Regions from separate parts of the Kitasatospora sp. NPDC041917 genome, predicted to be linked through region 1. Evidence: predicted binding sites of a transcription regulator. Region 1 holds the regulator's gene; the other holds the start of a gene.

The links. Region 1 encodes HrcA, which represses chaperone genes, less so after heat shock. Its sites were predicted from a motif close to TTNGCACTCNGNNNNNCNGAGTGCNAA; they were not measured.
Region 2: ACZ6EM_RS25120 (FmdB family zinc ribbon protein) is a predicted target of HrcA. The motif match lies at 1,738-1,764, and genes of this name have one in related genera.

The regions. Positions count from the first base shown of each region.
Region 1 is NZ_JBVJBI010000006.1:109,983-117,693, reverse strand. Features, by position in the region: gene dnaJ (molecular chaperone DnaJ) at 1-763, opposite strand, end outside; gene hrcA (heat-inducible transcriptional repressor HrcA) at 839-1,873, opposite strand; gene htpX (zinc metalloprotease HtpX) at 2,163-3,083, shown strand; gene pspAB (PspA-associated protein PspAB) at 3,116-3,700, shown strand; gene ACZ6EM_RS09320 (DUF3097 domain-containing protein) at 3,732-4,559, shown strand; gene ACZ6EM_RS09315 (Uma2 family endonuclease) at 4,566-5,123, opposite strand; gene hemW (radical SAM family heme chaperone HemW) at 5,164-6,393, opposite strand; gene ACZ6EM_RS09305 (AMP-dependent synthetase/ligase) at 6,451-7,711, opposite strand, start outside.
Region 2 is NZ_JBVJBI010000022.1:36,426-44,136, forward strand. Features, by position in the region: gene ACZ6EM_RS25105 (hypothetical protein) at 80-301, shown strand; gene mscL (large conductance mechanosensitive channel protein MscL) at 337-756, opposite strand; gene ACZ6EM_RS25115 (hypothetical protein) at 787-1,071, opposite strand; gene ACZ6EM_RS25120 (FmdB family zinc ribbon protein) at 1,409-1,726, opposite strand; gene ACZ6EM_RS25125 (MFS transporter) at 1,853-3,226, opposite strand; gene ACZ6EM_RS25130 (potassium/proton antiporter) at 3,611-5,095, opposite strand; gene ACZ6EM_RS25135 (penicillin acylase family protein) at 5,335-7,711, shown strand, end outside.

The DNA.
Region 1 (7,711 bases):
TCTCGGCGATCTCGACGTACAGGTCGCCGGCCGGGCCGCCGCCGGGGCCGACCTCGCCCTCGCCGGCCAGCTGGATCCGGGTGCCGTTGTCGACCCCGGCCGGGATCTTGACGGTCAGGGTGCGGCGGGCGCGCACGCGGCCGTCGCCGGCGCACTCCGGGCACGGGGTCGGCACGACGGTGCCGAAGCCCTGGCACTGCGGGCAGGGGCGGGAGGTCATGACCTGGCCCAGGAAGGACCGGGTGACCTGGGAGACCTCGCCCTTGCCGCGGCACATGTCACAGGTCTGCGCCGAGGTGCCGGGGGCCGCGCCCTCGCCGCTGCAGGTGGTGCAGGTGACGGCGGTGTCGACCTGGAGTTCCTTGGTGGTGCCGAACGCGGCCTCCTCCAGGGTGATCTCCAGCCGGATCATGGCGTCCTGGCCGCGGCGGGTGCGCGAGCGCGGGCCGCGCTGGCCGGCCGCGGCGCCGAAGAAGGCGTCCATGATGTCGGAGAAGCCGAAGCCCGCCGCGCCGGCGCCGAAGCCGCCGGCACCGCCGCCGCCCGGGGACAGCGGGTCCCCGCCGAGGTCGTAGACCTGACGCTTCTGCGGGTCGGAGAGCACCTCGTAGGCGGCGTTGATCTCCTTGAACCGCTCCTGCGTCTTCGGGTCCGGGTTGACGTCCGGGTGCAGTTCGCGTGCCAGGCGCCGGAACGCCTTCTTGATCTCGTCCTGCCCCGCATCCCGTCGGACGCCGAGTACCGCGTAGTAGTCCGTGGCCACCAAATGCTCCGCTTGTTCCGCCTGTAGTAGTGCTGCGACTGGACGCCACCGTTGAAATTCTAACGGTGGCCCTTGCTAGGACTCGGCCAGGATCTGGCCCACGTACCGCGCCACCGCTCGCACCGCCCCCATTGTGCCGGGGTAGTCCATCCGGGTCGGACCGATCACACCCAGTTTCGCCACGCTCTCGTCGCCCGAACCGTAGCCGACCGAAACGATCGAGGTGGAATTCAGCCCTTCATAGGCGTTCTCCCGCCCGATCCGGACCGTCATCGCGGCGTCCGCGGTCTCACCCAGGAGGCGGAGCAGGATGACCTGCTCCTCCAGGGCCTCCAGCACCGGCTGGATGGTGAGCGGGAAGTCGTGCCCGAAGCGGGTCAGGTTGGCCGTGCCGGCCAGCATGATCCGCTCCTCGTTCTGCTCGGCGAGCGTCTCGAACAGGGTCGCCAGGACCGTGCTGACCGTCGGCCGGTCGGCCTGTTCGAACAGCGCCGGCAGCTCCTCCAGCAGCCCCGGGACCTCCGGGAGGCGTCGGCCGGCGGCTCTCGCGTTGATCCGGGCCCGCAGGTCCGCCAGCACCGTCTCGCCGACCGAGCCCGGGCAGTCGACCATCCGCTGCTCGACCCGGCCGGTGTTGGTGATCAGTACCAGCATCACCTTGGCCGGGGCCAGCGCCACCAGCTCGATGTGCCGGACGGTGGAGCGCGTCAGCGAGGGGTACTGCACCACCGCGACCTGCCGGGTCAGCTGGGCGAGCAGCCGCACGGTGCGGGCGACCACGTCGTCCAGGTCGACCGCGCCGTCCAGGAAGTGCCGGATGGCCCGGCGCTCGGGGGCGCTCATCGGCTTGATCTCGGCGAGCTTGTCGACGAAGAGGCGGTACCCCTTGTCGGTCGGGATACGGCCGGCGCTGGTGTGCGGCTGGTGGATGTAGCCCTCCTCCTCCAGCGCCGCCATGTCGTTGCGGACGGTCGCCGGCGAGACCCCGAGGTTGTGCCGTTCCACCAGGGCCTTGGAGCCGACCGGCTCCTCGGTGCCCACGTAGTCCTGCACGATCGCGCGGAGTACGGCGAGCTTGCGTTCGTCCAGCTGGCGGACCTCACCGGCCATGGGGCACGCACCTCCGTCTTCGCACGTTGTCCGACTGTGTCCCTCGCTGCTGCGGGCCGCTCCGGGAGGCCCCCGGTCTTGGCACTCTGAACCTACGAGTGCCAGAACCGTACCTGCCAGTGTAAGGCCCGGGTCCCGCGGCAGGAACGGCCCGAGGGGCGTGATCCTCCCCGCAGTTCCGGACACGGCCCGCGGGGCCCCGGCGGTTCGATCCTCCCGGCACCGGGGTGGTGCCGGGAGGCCGTCCGGGTGGCAGCATCGAAAGCGACGGCGAACGGAGGAGCAAGCGATGTCGAGCTCGGGCCAGCACACCCGTTTCGCGCCCGACCGCGGCCTGACCGGCCGCATGGTCGCGACGATGTTCGTGATCGGGTTGCTGTACGTCGGTTTCACCGGCCTGCTGATCGCGCTGCTGCGCGGCGCCTGGCCACTGATCGTCCTGATCTCCGGCGGGCTGTTCGTGGCCCAGTTCTGGTTCAGCGACAAGATCACCGAACGGGCGATGGGCGCCCACCAGGTGTCCCCGGAACAGTTCCCCCAACTCCACGGCACCGTCGACCGGCTCTGCGCCCTGGCCGACATGCCCAAACCGCGGGTGGCGGTCGCCGACAACGACATGCCGAACGCCTTCGCCACCGGCCGCAACCCGCAGAACGCGGTGATCTGCGTGACCACCGGGCTGCTGCGCCGGCTGGAACCGGAGGAACTGGAGGGAGTCCTCGCGCACGAGCTGTCGCACGTCGCCCACCGGGACGTCGCGGTGATGACGATCGCCGGGTTCCTCGGCGTCCTCGCCGGGGCGATGACCCGGATCGCCGTGTACGGCGGTTTCATGGGCGGCGGGCGCAACAACAACGACCAGAACGCCGCCATCCTGGCGCTGATCATCCCGCTGGTGTCGATCGTCGTCTACGCGATCAGCTTCCTGCTCACCCGGCTGCTCTCCCGCTACCGCGAACTGGCCGCCGACCGGGCCGCCGCCCAGCTCACCGGCCGGCCCAGCGCCCTGGCCTCGGCGCTCACCAAGGTGACCGGGCAGATCGCGGCCATCCCCAGCAAGGACCTGCGCCAGGCGCAGCCGTACAACGCCTTCTACTTCGCCCCCGCGCTGAGCGCCCGGGAGGCCGCCTCGCAGCTGTTCTCCACCCACCCCAGCCTGGAGAAGCGGCTGGAGCAGTTGGCGAGGATCTCCGAGCAGCTCGGCCGCTGAACCCGCCGAGCCCCTGACGCGAAAGGACCGCCGTGGGAATCCTGGACACCCTGTTCGGCCGCACCAAGCCCGTCAAGCCCGACCTCGACCAGCTGTTCGGCGTGCCGTCCGCCGCGCTCACCCTGGAGGCCGGGGCCGGGTTCACCCCCACCGGGCTCGGCTCGGTCTGCTTCGCGGCCGTCGAGGGTGCGGCCTTCGTCCAGGTCGAGCAGCAGGTCCGGGCCCTGCTGGACGCCGACACCGAGCGCGGCGGCGTCCCGGTGGAGGCCTCCAAGGACGACTACGGCTACTCCTGGCTGCTCGCCCGGCACCGGCCCGAGGAGCTGCCGGAGCTGGTCAACGACCTGCACGCGGTCAACAGCGAGCTGGAGGCGAACGGCTTCGGGCCGCAGCTGCTCTGCTCGCTGGTCGGCTTCCGCGATCCGCAGGGGCGGTCGCTGGCCCTGGTCTACCTCTACAAGCGCGGGACGTTCTACCCCTTCGCCCCGATGCCCGGCGGCGGGGAGAAGCGCAACAGCCCACTGGAGCTACAGGTCAACGCGATGCTGGGGAACGACCTGCGGCTGGAGAAGGACCTGAGCCGCTGGTTCCCGGTCTGGGGCGCGCCGGGCCTCTGACACACCGTCCGCCGTCCCTATGATCACCCGTATGCGCAGCCGCCAGTACGGACCCGACCTGACCCCGCCGTGGAAGAAGCAGCAGCCCGCCCCGGAGGTGCCCGCCGAGCGGGACCTGGTGGTCGAGGAGACGGCGACCGGCTTCTGCGGGGCGGTGGTGCGCTGCGAGAAGACCGCCGAGGGGTTCACCGTCACCCTGGAGGACCGGTTCGGCAAGCACCGGGTGTTCCCGCTGGTGCCGCGCGGCTTCCTGCTGGAGGGCCGGGCCGTCACCCTGGTCCGCCCGGCCGGCCCGGCTCCCGCCCGGACGCCGGGCCGCACCGCCTCCGGCTCCGTCGCCGTCCCGAACGCCCGCGCCCGGGTCGCCCGCGAGTCCCGGATCTACGTCGAGGGCCGGCACGACGCCGAGCTGGTCGAGCGGGTCTGGGGCGACGACCTGCGGATCGAGGGCGTCGTCGTCGAGTACCTGCGCGGCATCGACGACCTGCCCGCGATCGTCGCCGACTTCGCCCCCGGCCCCGGCCGCCGCCTCGGCGTCCTGGTCGACCACCTGCTGCCGGGGACGAAGGAGCACCGCATCGCCGCCCAGGTCACCGGCGACTCGGTGCTGGTCGCCGGCCACCCCTACATCGACATCTGGCAGGCCGTGAAGCCCTCCAGCGTGGGCATCCCCGGCTGGCCCGCCGTCCCGCGGGGCGAGGACTGGAAGGAGGGCACCTGCCGCCGCCTCGGCTGGCCGGTGGACACCCCGGCGGCCTGGAAGCACATCCTGTCGAAGGTGAACAGCTACAGGGACCTTGAGCCCGAACTGCTGGGCCGGGTGGAGGAGCTGATCGACTTCACGGCCCTGCCGGAGTGAGGCCGGTCAGACGTATTTCTGAAAGTCCGTGGTGTCCAGATTGATTTCAAGCAGCTCGATGGGGACGGGCTCGCCGAACTTACTGGTCCGCTCGGACATGTACCTCGGGAGACCGGAGCCGGGCTCCTGACCCAACTCGGTCAGCAGCACACACACTCCCTTGATCGGGTCGACGATCAGATACGCGGGGACAGTGCCCTCGGCATAGAGCTCCCGCTTGGTCCGGTAGTCGCGGTCGACACTGGTCTTCGACACCACCTCGACCACCAGGGAGACCGCCGGCGACGGCAGTAGCCGTCCGTGCTCCTCGACCGCCCCGCGTTCGAAGACGACCAGGTCGGGCTGAGGTTCGCTGGCCTGGCCGGGGATCCCCAGGTCCTGCGTGGTGAGAGGGCGCCACCGACCGTACGGAATCTGGTGCTGAATCGCCAGGACGATGAGGTTGTGGACCATGTCAGGCCCGGCCATCATCACGATTTCCCCCCTGATGAGCTCGGCCTTGACGCCTTCCGGCACCTCCAGGTTCTCGAAGATCCCGGTCATCCGATCATCGATGGCGGTCATGGCGCTCTCCCTCCGACGGCTGACACCACGTTAACGACAATCAGTCCACCAGGTCACGTACCACCGCGTCGGCCAACAGCCGTCCCTGCAAGGTCAGTGCGGCGCGGCCCTGCTCGTAGGGACCGGCGGCGAGGAGGCCGTCGGCGAGGTGCCGGTCCGCCGCCTTGCGGCCGGTGTCGGTGAGCAGGTCGAGGGGGATGCCGTCGACCAGGCGCAGCTCCAGGAGGATGCGCTCGACGCGGCGGTCCTCCTCGGCCAGCACCTCGCGGGCCAGCGCCGGGGTGCGCTGCTCGGCGAGGGCCTGGGCGTAGGCGGCGGGGTGCTTGGCGTTCCACCAGCGGACGCCGCCGACGTGGCTGTGGGCGCCGGGGCCGGCGCCCCACCAGTCGGCGCCGGTCCAGTACAGCTCGTTGTGGCGGCAGCGGCCCTCGGGGGCGGTGGCCCAGTTGGAGACCTCGTACCAGGAGTAGCCGGCGGCGGCGAGCGCCTCCTCGGCGATCAGGTAGCGGTCGGCGTGCACGTCGTCGTCGATCATCGGCAGTTCGCCGCGCTTGACCCGGGCGGCGAGCCGGGTGCCCTCCTCGACGATCAACGAGTACGCGGAGACGTGGTCGGGCCCGGCGCCGATGGCGGCGTCCAGGGAGGCCCGCCAGTCGTCGTCGGACTCGCCGGGGGTGCCGTAGATGAGGTCGAGGTTGACGTGCTCGAAGCCGGCCGCGCGGGCCTCGGCCACGCAGGCCTCGGGGCGGCCCGGGGTGTGGTGGCGGTCGAGCAGCTTCAGGACGTGCGGGCGGGCGCTCTGCATGCCGAAGGAGAGCCGGTTGTAGCCGCCCTCCCGCAGTTCGGCCAGGTACGCCGGGTCGACCGACTCCGGGTTGGCCTCGGTGGTGACCTCGGCGTCCTCGGCGAGCCCGAACTCCTCGCGGATCGCGGCGAGCATCTTCACCAGGTCGCGGGCGGGCAGCAGGGTCGGGGTGCCGCCGCCGAGGAAGACGGTCCGCACCGGGAGGTCCGTGTCCCCCAGCACCTTCCGGGCGAGGCGGATCTCGGCGACCACGTTGTCCGCGTACGTGTCCTGCGAGGCGACCGCCCCGGAGGAGCGCAGCTCGGTGGCGGTGTAGGTGTTGAAGTCGCAGTAGCCGCAGCGGCTGGCGCAGTACGGGACGTGCAGGTAGAAGCCGAACGGCCGGTCGCCCAGCCCGTCGAGGGCGTGCGCGGGCAGGGAACCGTCGGACGGCACCGGATCGCCGTCGGGGAGTGCGGAGGGCATGAGCCCATTGTCCCGTACGGCGCACCCGTTCGGGTGAGCCGTACGGGGCGGGGCGGCTCAGGCCTCGTTGGCGCCCGCGTACATGGCCGCCACGGCGTCCGCGTAGGTCCGCTCGACCACCGGGCGCTTGATCTTCAGGCTCGGGGTGAGCTCGCCGTGCTCGATGTCCAGGTCGCGCGGCAGCAGGTGGAACTTCTTGATCGTCTGCCAGCGCTGGAGGTCGGCGTTGACCCGCTTGACGAAGCCCTCGATCAGCTGGTGCACGGCCGGCTCGGCGGCCAGTTCGGCGTAGCTCTTGCCGGCCAGGCCGCGCTCGGCGGCCCACGGCAGGAGGACCGCCTCGTCCAGGCCGATCAGCGCGGTGCAGAAGTTGCGGCCGTTGCCGATCACCAGGATGTTGCTGACGAACGGGCAGACCGCCTTGAACTTGCCCTCGACCTCGCTGGGCGCCACGTACTTGCCGCCGGAGGTCTTGAACAGGTCCTTCTTGCGGTCGGTGATCCGCAGGAAGCCGTCCGGGGTGAGCTCGCCGATGTCCTCGGTGTGGAACCAGCCGTCCGACTCCAGCACCTCGGCGGTCTTCTCCGGCAGGTTGTGGTAGCCGCGCATGACGCCCGGGCCGCGCAGCAGGATCTCGCCGTCCTCGGCGATCCGCACCTCGGTGCCGGGCAGCGGGCGGCCCACCGTGCCGATCCGCACGTCCTCCGCGCGGTTGACGCAGGAGCCGGCGCTGGTCTCGCTCAGGCCGTAGCCCTCCAGGATCGGCACGCCGGCGCCGATGAAGAAGTAGCCGATCTCCGGGGCGAGCGCGGCGCTGCCGGAGACCGCACCGCGCAGCCGGCCGCCGAAGGCCGCCCGGATCTTCGCGTACACCAGCTTGTCGGCGAGCGCGTGCTGCGCCCGCAGGCCCAGCGGGGCCGTCTCGGTGCCGGTGGCCACCCGGCTCTCCTGGACCGCCCGGGCGTGCTCGCGGGCGACCTTGGCCGCCCACAGGAAGATCTTGTACTTGGCGCCGCCCTCGGCCCGGGCCTTGCCCGCGATGCCGTTGTAGACCTTCTCGAAGATGCGCGGGGCCGAGGCCATGATGGTCGGCCGGATCACCGGCAGGTTGTGGATGATCCGGTCCACCCGGCCGTCCACCGCCATCACATGCCCGGTGGCGATCTGCCCGGAGATCAGCGTCTTGCCGAACACGTGCGACAGCGGCAGCCACATGAACTGCACGTCGTCGGGGCCCAGCAGTCCGCTGGCCTCCTGCGCCCGGCCCTCGTACGCCCAGCAGTCGTGCACCAGGCGCACGCCCTTGGGGCGGCCGGTG
Region 2 (7,711 bases), on a different contig from region 1:
AGCGTTCCGCACCGGGGCCCGAGGCGTGCCGCGGGGCTCTTAGGCTGGAGGGGAGGGACGAGTGGACGGAGTGGACGGCGTGAGCGAGCAGGGGCAGGAAAAGGGCCAGGAGCAGGACCGGGCGCAGGAGCCCCGGGAGGCTGCGGCCGCCAAGGCCCGGCTGGTCTTCCGGGACCCGTTGGACCAGCAGTCCAGTGACGACACCGATGCGGGCTGGGGTGCCCGCCCCGGGGCGGGGGAGGGTGGTGGACGGGGGCTGGACTGGTACCTGAGCCAGCGCCCGCCACACCACGGGGGCTGAGGAACGGGGACCGGGCGCCGACCGGCACCCGTCGGTCAGCGCAGCGGCGCGACCAGCGCGTCGCGGATCTCGGTCAGCAGGGTGACCTCCTTGGCTTCGAGGTCCGCCGCCTTCTCGGCGAGGGTCTTGCGGTGGGCCGCCAGCTTGTTCATGGGCACGATCAGAACGAAGTAGACGACCGCCGCGGTGATCAGGAACTGGATTGCGGCGCTGATCACCGATCCCCACAGGATGAGGATTCCGGACGTGACCTCGCCGGTCGGGCTCGCCTCGCAGGGCCCCTTGAGGCAGGAACTGTAGGATGCGAGGTCTTTTGTCCCGAAGACGCCGACGAGTGGATTGATCACGCCCTTGACGAAGGCGTTGACGATGTTGGTGAAGGCCGCGCCGATGACCACGGCCACGGCGAGGTCGATGACATTTCCACGCAGCAGGAATTCCTTGAAGCCCTTCATGCCGCCTCGAACGACGAAGTCGCCCCCCGGTTACGGGTGATCTTCCGTAGTCCCGGATTGACAACCCGTCCGGCCCAGCGCGCCCCCCTGGGGAGGCGGCAGACCGGCCCGCGCGGGCCCCAGCGCCAGCGCCGCCGCCACCGCGAGCAGCACCAGGACGGGCACCCCGGCCCGCCGTCGCACCGCACTGCGCCAGCGGTGCCACCCGCCGCACCCGCGCCGGATCGGCGGGAAGCCCGGCAGCTCCCGCCGGGGCGGCACGGCGGGCGCGGGCAGCGGGAGGGGCAGGGGCAGGGAGAAGTTCGCGGTCGTCATCGACGCACCTCCGGAGTGTCGGCGGCCCGGCCCCTCGCGGACCGGATGCCCACACGATGAGCGTTTCCGGCGAACTCGGACAGCATTTTCCCCAGGCCTGTGGATAACCGGGCCCTGTGGACAACTTCGTTCACCCGCACGAGGTGCTCCGGCCCGTCCGGGGTGACGGAAAGCCCATGGGGCCGCAGCGGGGGAAGAAGGGGGAGGGGGAAGAGGGGAGGCCGACGGCTGGAGTCGGCGGAAACGCGGAGAGGCCCGCCGTCCCCGCGTGGAAGCGGGGCCGACGGGCCTCTCCGAGGTCTGCGGGCCGTCCCGGGCCGATGGCCCGGCGCCGAGGTCAGCTCGCGGCGGGAGCCGGGCTGGACGACGACGAGGAGCCGGAGCTCGACGACGAGGACGAAGCCGAGGAGGACGTGGACGTGGCGGACGACGTCGAGGGGGTCGACGACGACCCGGCGCCCACCGTGCTGCTGGAGGACGAGCGGCTGTCGGTCCGGTAGAAGCCGGAGCCCTTGAACACGACGCCCACGGCCGAGAAGACCTTGCGGAGTCGTCCCTGGCAGTCGGGGCACGTGGTCAGCGCCTCGTCGGTGAACTTCTGCACCGCCTCCAGGCCGTTGCCGCACTCGGTGCACTGGTACTGGTACGTGGGCACTTGTCTTCCTCCTGGCACTCTCGCCTGATGAGTGCTAACGATGGTCAATGATGCGGCATTCCGCGGGATCAGTCCAGCGACTCCGGTGTGAGATGGGCCGGGCCCGGCCGCCGGACCGCCTCCCGCTCAGCCCTTGGCCGCGCCCACCAGCCGCCCGGCACCGCCGTGCTCCGCCGGGACGTCGCCCGAACCCCGGGCCGGAGAGGTGCCCGCGACGGCCGCCCCGGGTCCCGGTGCCACCAGCAGGTGCCGCAGCGAGAGCAGCACGATCAGCCCCAGTCCGGCCCCGGCCACCGGCACCAGGAACCCGGTCGAGGGCCCGTGCCCGTCGATCAGCCGGCCCGCCGCCATCGAGCCGACGGCCAGCCCCAGTCCGATGGCGCCGGTCAGCCAGGTGAAGGCCTCCGTCTTGGCCCCGTCCGCGACCAGCGTCTCGACCAGGGTGTAGCCGCTGATCAGGGTCGGTGCGATGGCCAGCCCGCAGACCAGCCCGGCGACGGTCAGCGCGACCAGGTTGGGCATCGCCCACAGCACCGAGCAGCCCAGGACCAGCAGCGTGTAGCTGATCAGCATCCGCTGCTGCACCGGCCGCCGCCAGGCGATCACGCCGTACAGCACGCCGGCCAGCATCGAGCCGCCGGCGAAGATCCCGTACACGGTGCCGCCGGCGTCGTGCTGCCCGACCGAGTCGGCGAAGGCGTTCACCGATACCTGCATGCCACCGAACACCGCGCCGACCCCGAGGAAGGTCCCGGCCAGCAGGCGGACGCCGGGGGAGGCGAGCGCCGAGGCGCGCTTGGTGCCGGGCTGCGGCACGATCCGGGCCGGGGCGGTGCGCCGCTGGGCGGCGAAGGCCAGGCCACCGACGAGGGTCAGCGCGGCCTCGGCGACCAGGGCGGTGGCCGGGTTGGCGAGGGCGGCGATGCCGGAGGCCAGGATCGGGCCGATCACGAAGGTGAACTCGTCCGTCACGGACTCGAAGGCGAAGGCGGTGCTCACCCGGGCCGCGGAGGCGTCGGAGGCGCCGTCCGCGGTGAACGTGGCCACCCAGCGGGCCCGGACCATCGCGCCGACCTGCGGAACGCTCGCACCGGCCGGGACGGCGGCCAGGAACAGGCTCCAGGCGGGCGCGTGACCGAGCGCGAGCGCGATCAGCGCGCCGACCGCGGCCGCGTGCACCAGGACGGTCGGGACGAGCACCGCGGCCTGGCCGTAGCGGTCCGCGAGCCGCCCGGTCTGCGGCCCGACCAGGGCCTGGGCGACGGCGGCGACGGCGGTGACCGTACCGGCGGTGCCGTACGAGCCGTGGGTCCGGGTGACGAGCAGCAGGATGCCCATGCTGAGCATCGCGTACGGCAGCCGCGCGACCAGGGCGGGGGACAGGAACGTCCAGGCCCCGGGCGTGCGCAGCAGCTCGCCGTACCCGACGCGGGCGGGGGCCGGAGCTGCGGGGGTGGCCGCGTGGTCCGCGGCGGTGTCGACCGTTCGGCGCGCCGTCACGGTCGGTCCTTCCTGCTGCCTGGTAGCGCGGCAGGGCATGGTGTGGCCCCGACGGCGCCGAGAGTCGTCCTCTCGCGCGTCGACCGGGGTAGATACCGGGCCGGTCCGGCGTGGTGGCCGGGAGCCGGACCGCGGCCGCCGAGCGGTCGCGCCAACTCTGCGTCAGGCAGAAATTGGGGGTGGTCTAGCGATGGTTATACGGATGATCGAACCATCGTATCAGTTACGCGCGTAGATACCCTCGGCCGACCCCGGCCCAGGCGGCCCGCCCCAGCCGTGACGGGCCGGAGGGGCCGGGGCGGGCCGAGGAGTGCAGGGCGGGCCGGGTGAGCCGGAGCAGCCGGTTCGAGCAGTGAAGGGGCCGAGCCGAGCCGGCCCCCGCGCTCACCGCCCGTTCAGCCACCCCGCGAGCTTGCCGCCCTTGTCCACGGCCCGCAGCCGCCGCTCCGCCGCCTCGCCGACCTCGTCCGTGGTGACCACCAGCAGCTCGTCCCCGCCGCGCAGCACCGTCGCCTTGTCCGGCACGAAGGAGTTCCCCTCCCGCACGACCAGGGTGACCGCGGCCCCCTTGGGCAGCCGCAGCTCGCTGATCTCCACGCCCGACATCTTCGAGGCGGGGGAGAGCGCGACCGACAGCAGGTGCCCGTGGAGCTTCTCCAGCGGGGCGGACTCGATGCCCAGGTCCTGGCCCATGTCGCCCTCGTCGATCCGCAGCCGCTTGGCCACCCACGGCAGGGTCGGCCCCTGGAGGAGGGTGAAGACCACGACGAGGATGAAGACGATGTTGAAGACGTCCTCGGCCCGGTGCGCGCCGGACACCACCGGGATGGTGGCCAGCACGATGGGCACCGCCCCGCGCAGCCCGGCCCAGCTCAGCAGTGCCTGCTCGCGGGCCGGCACCTTGAACGGGGTGAGCGAGACCATCACCGACAGCGGCCGTGCCAGGAACACCAGCACTCCGCCGATCACCAGCGCGGGCACCACCGCGTCGCCCATGGTCTCGGGCGTGACGAGCAGCCCGAGCAGCACGAACATGCCGATCTGCCCGATCCACGCCAGTCCGTCGGCGAAGCCCCGGACGGCCGGGCCGTGCGGCAGCTTGGAGTTCCCGAGTATCACCGCGCTGATGTAGACGGCGAGGAAGCCGGAGCCGTGCAGCAGCGCGCCGCCGGCGTACGCGAGCACGGTGAGCGCCATCACGGCGATCGGGTAGAGGCCCGAGGAGGGCAGTGCGACGTGCTTGAGCCCGTAGGAGCCTATCTTTCCGACGGCGAGGCCCACCGCGGCGCCGATCGCCAGCTCGGCGGCGATCGTGCCGATCAGGACGTACCAGGTGTCCAGTTCCCCGGTGGTGGCGAAGGCGACGACCAGGATGACCACGGGCGCGTCGTTGAAGCCGGACTCGGCCTCCAGCAGGCCGGTGAGCCGGTGCGGCAGCGGGACCATCCGCAGGACGGAGAAGACGGCGGCCGCGTCGGTCGAGGAGACGATGGCGCCCAGCAGCAGTGAGGTGCGCCAGTCCAGGCCGACCAGCCAGTGCGCGCCGGCGGCGGTGGCGAAGACGCTGATGCCGACGCCGACGGTGGCGAGCACGGTCGCGGCCGGCATGACCGGCTTGATCTCCCGCCAGCTGGTCTTGAGGCCGCCTTCGGCGAGGATCACCACGAGTGCCGCGTAGCCGAGCACCTGGGTGAGCTCGGCGTTGTTGAACGTGACGCCGATCCCGTTCTGTCCCAGCGCCACGCCGATCCCGAGATAGATCAGCAGGCTGGGCAGCCCTGATCGGGTGGAGAGGCGGACGGCGCCCACCGCGAACAGCAGGATCACGGAGGACTCAAGCAGGAGCTGGTTCAGATGGGAGACGTTCACGCAGGGGCACCTCGGGCAGGCATGGGCGGGCGGGGTGTCTGGTGGTGCTGTGGGGTGACCCGTTAAGAAGTCGTCAATGCTCCTCTTGCGGATCGTTACGCAGTCTAACATTTTGCCATATCTTTAGCTTGGTCCCCCGTTCACGGTGCCCGGCCGACTCGGCCTAATGTGGTGCCCTGTCACGGCCGCAGGCCCTGGACACGCCCGCCCGCCCCGAAGTCAGGACCGCAAGGACCCAGATGCCCCGCTCGAAGAAGTTCCGGCGCGCCCGTCTGATCGTGATCGTGCTGGTCGTGCTGCTGGTGGCCGGCACCGGCTACGGCGGCTACCGCGGGGTCTCCGCGGTCCGCGCCTCCTTCCCGGAGGTCGACGGCAGCGTCAAGGTGCCGGGCCTGAGCGCGCCCGTCGACGTCAAGCGGGACGCCAACGGCATCCCGCAGCTGTACGCCGACACCGACGAGGACCTTTTCCGTGCCCAGGGCTACGTCCAGGCGCAGGACCGTTTCTGGGAGATGGACGTCCGCCGGCACATCACCGCCGGCCGGCTCTCCGAGATGTTCGGCGACGGCCAGGTCGACACCGACGCGTTCATCCGCACCATGGGCTGGCGGCAGGTGGCGCAGAAGGAGTTCGACACCAAGCTGTCGCCGGAGACCAAGAAGCACCTCCAGGCCTACTCGGACGGCGTGAACGCCTGGCTCGCCGAGCACCCCGGCGGCGCGAAGGCCTCGCTGGAGTACGGCCTGCTCGGCGTGGTCAACGGCGGCTACCGGCCCGAGCAGTGGTCCCCGGTCGACTCGGTGGCCTGGCTCAAGGCGATGGCCTGGAACCTCTCCGGGAACCTCCAGGAGGAGATCGACCGCTCGCTGCTGGCCCAGGACTTCGGCCCCGACAAGATCGCCGAGCTGTACCCGGACTATCCGTACGCCCGCAACGGCACCATCGTGAAGACCGGCGCCGTGACCGGCGACAACTACCGTCCCGCCGACGGCTCCCCGCAGTCCGGGACGGCCGCCGGAACGGCCGCCACCGCCCAGGGCGCGGCGGCCACCAAGGCGATGCTGCAGGGCCTGACCGACCGGGTCGACTCGATGCCGCAGCTGCTCGGCCGCCCCGGCCAGGGCATCGGCTCCAACTCCTGGGTGGTCGCCGGTTCGCACACCACCACCGGCAAGCCGCTGCTGGCCAACGACCCGCACCTCGGCCCCGGCCTGCCCTCGGTCTGGTACCAGATGGGCCTGCACTGCCGGACCGCTTCCCCGGCCTGCCAGTTCGACGTCTCCGGCTTCACCTTCGCGGGCATGCCCGGCGTGATCATCGGACACAACAAGGACATCGCCTGGGGCTTCACCAACCTCGGCGCCGACGTCACCGACCTCTACCTGGAGAAGGTCACCGGCCCGGAGACCTACCAGGTGGACGGCAAGGACGTGAAGTTCGACCTCCGCAAGGAGACCATCAAGGTCGCCGGCGGGGAGGACCGCACCATCACCGTCCGCACCACCCAGACCGGCGCCCCGCTGATCTCCGACCAGAGCAGCGAGCAGCAGAACGTCGGCAAGTACGCCCCCAACGGCCAGTCCGCCCCGGACCGCGGCACCAGCGGCTACGGCGTCGCCCTGCAGTGGACGGCGCTCAGCCCCGGCAAGACCATGGACGCCGTCTTCGAGCTGGACAAGGCGAAGAACTGGGACGAGTTCCGCGCCGCCGCCAAGGACTTCACCGTCCCCGCGCAGAACCTGATCTACGCCGACGCCAAGAACATCGGCTACCAGGCCCCGGGCAGCATCCCGGTCCGTGGCAAGGGCGACGGCACCCTCCCCTCGCCGGGCTGGGACTCCGCGTACCAGTGGAAGGACCCGATCCCCTTCACCGCGCTGCCCTGGAGCCTCAACCCCTCGGCCGGCTACATCGTCACCGCCAACCAGGCCGTGGTGGACCCGAGCTACAAGTACAACCTGACCAAGGACTGGGAGTACGGCACCCGCGCCAAGGAGATCACCGACCAGATCGAGGGCCTGCTCAAGAACAACGGCAAGATCTCGCCGGACGACATGCAGACCCTCCAGCTGGACAACACCAGCGTGATGGCCAAGACGCTCGTCCCGCTGCTGCTCAAGCAGCCGATCAGCGACCCGTACGTGCGCGAGGCCCAGGACCTGCTGAAGGACTGGAACTTCCACCAGGACGCCGACTCGGCCGCCGCCGCCTACTACAACGGCGTCTGGCGCCAGCTGCTGATCCTGGCCTTCGGCCAGAAGTTCCCGGCCGACCTGCGGGCCAAGGACAACTGCCTGCTGGTCCGCCAGCAGGACGACCCGACCAAGCCGGACAGCTCCACCAAGATCGTCACCGAGTGCGGCACCCGCGAGCCGGGCAAGGCCCAGCCGGACGGCGGCGACCGCTGGACCGAGGTGGTCCGCCAGCAGCTGGAGAAGCCCGACAGCTCGTGGTGGACGTACATCGACGACCAGCACAAGGAGCAGAAGGGCCTGAACAACCTGCTCCAGGAGGCGATGAAGAACGCCCGCCAGGAGCTGACCTCGCTGCTCAGCAAGGACGTCTCCACCTGGAGCTGGGGCCGCCTGCACAAGCTGGAGCTGCGCGAGCAGACCC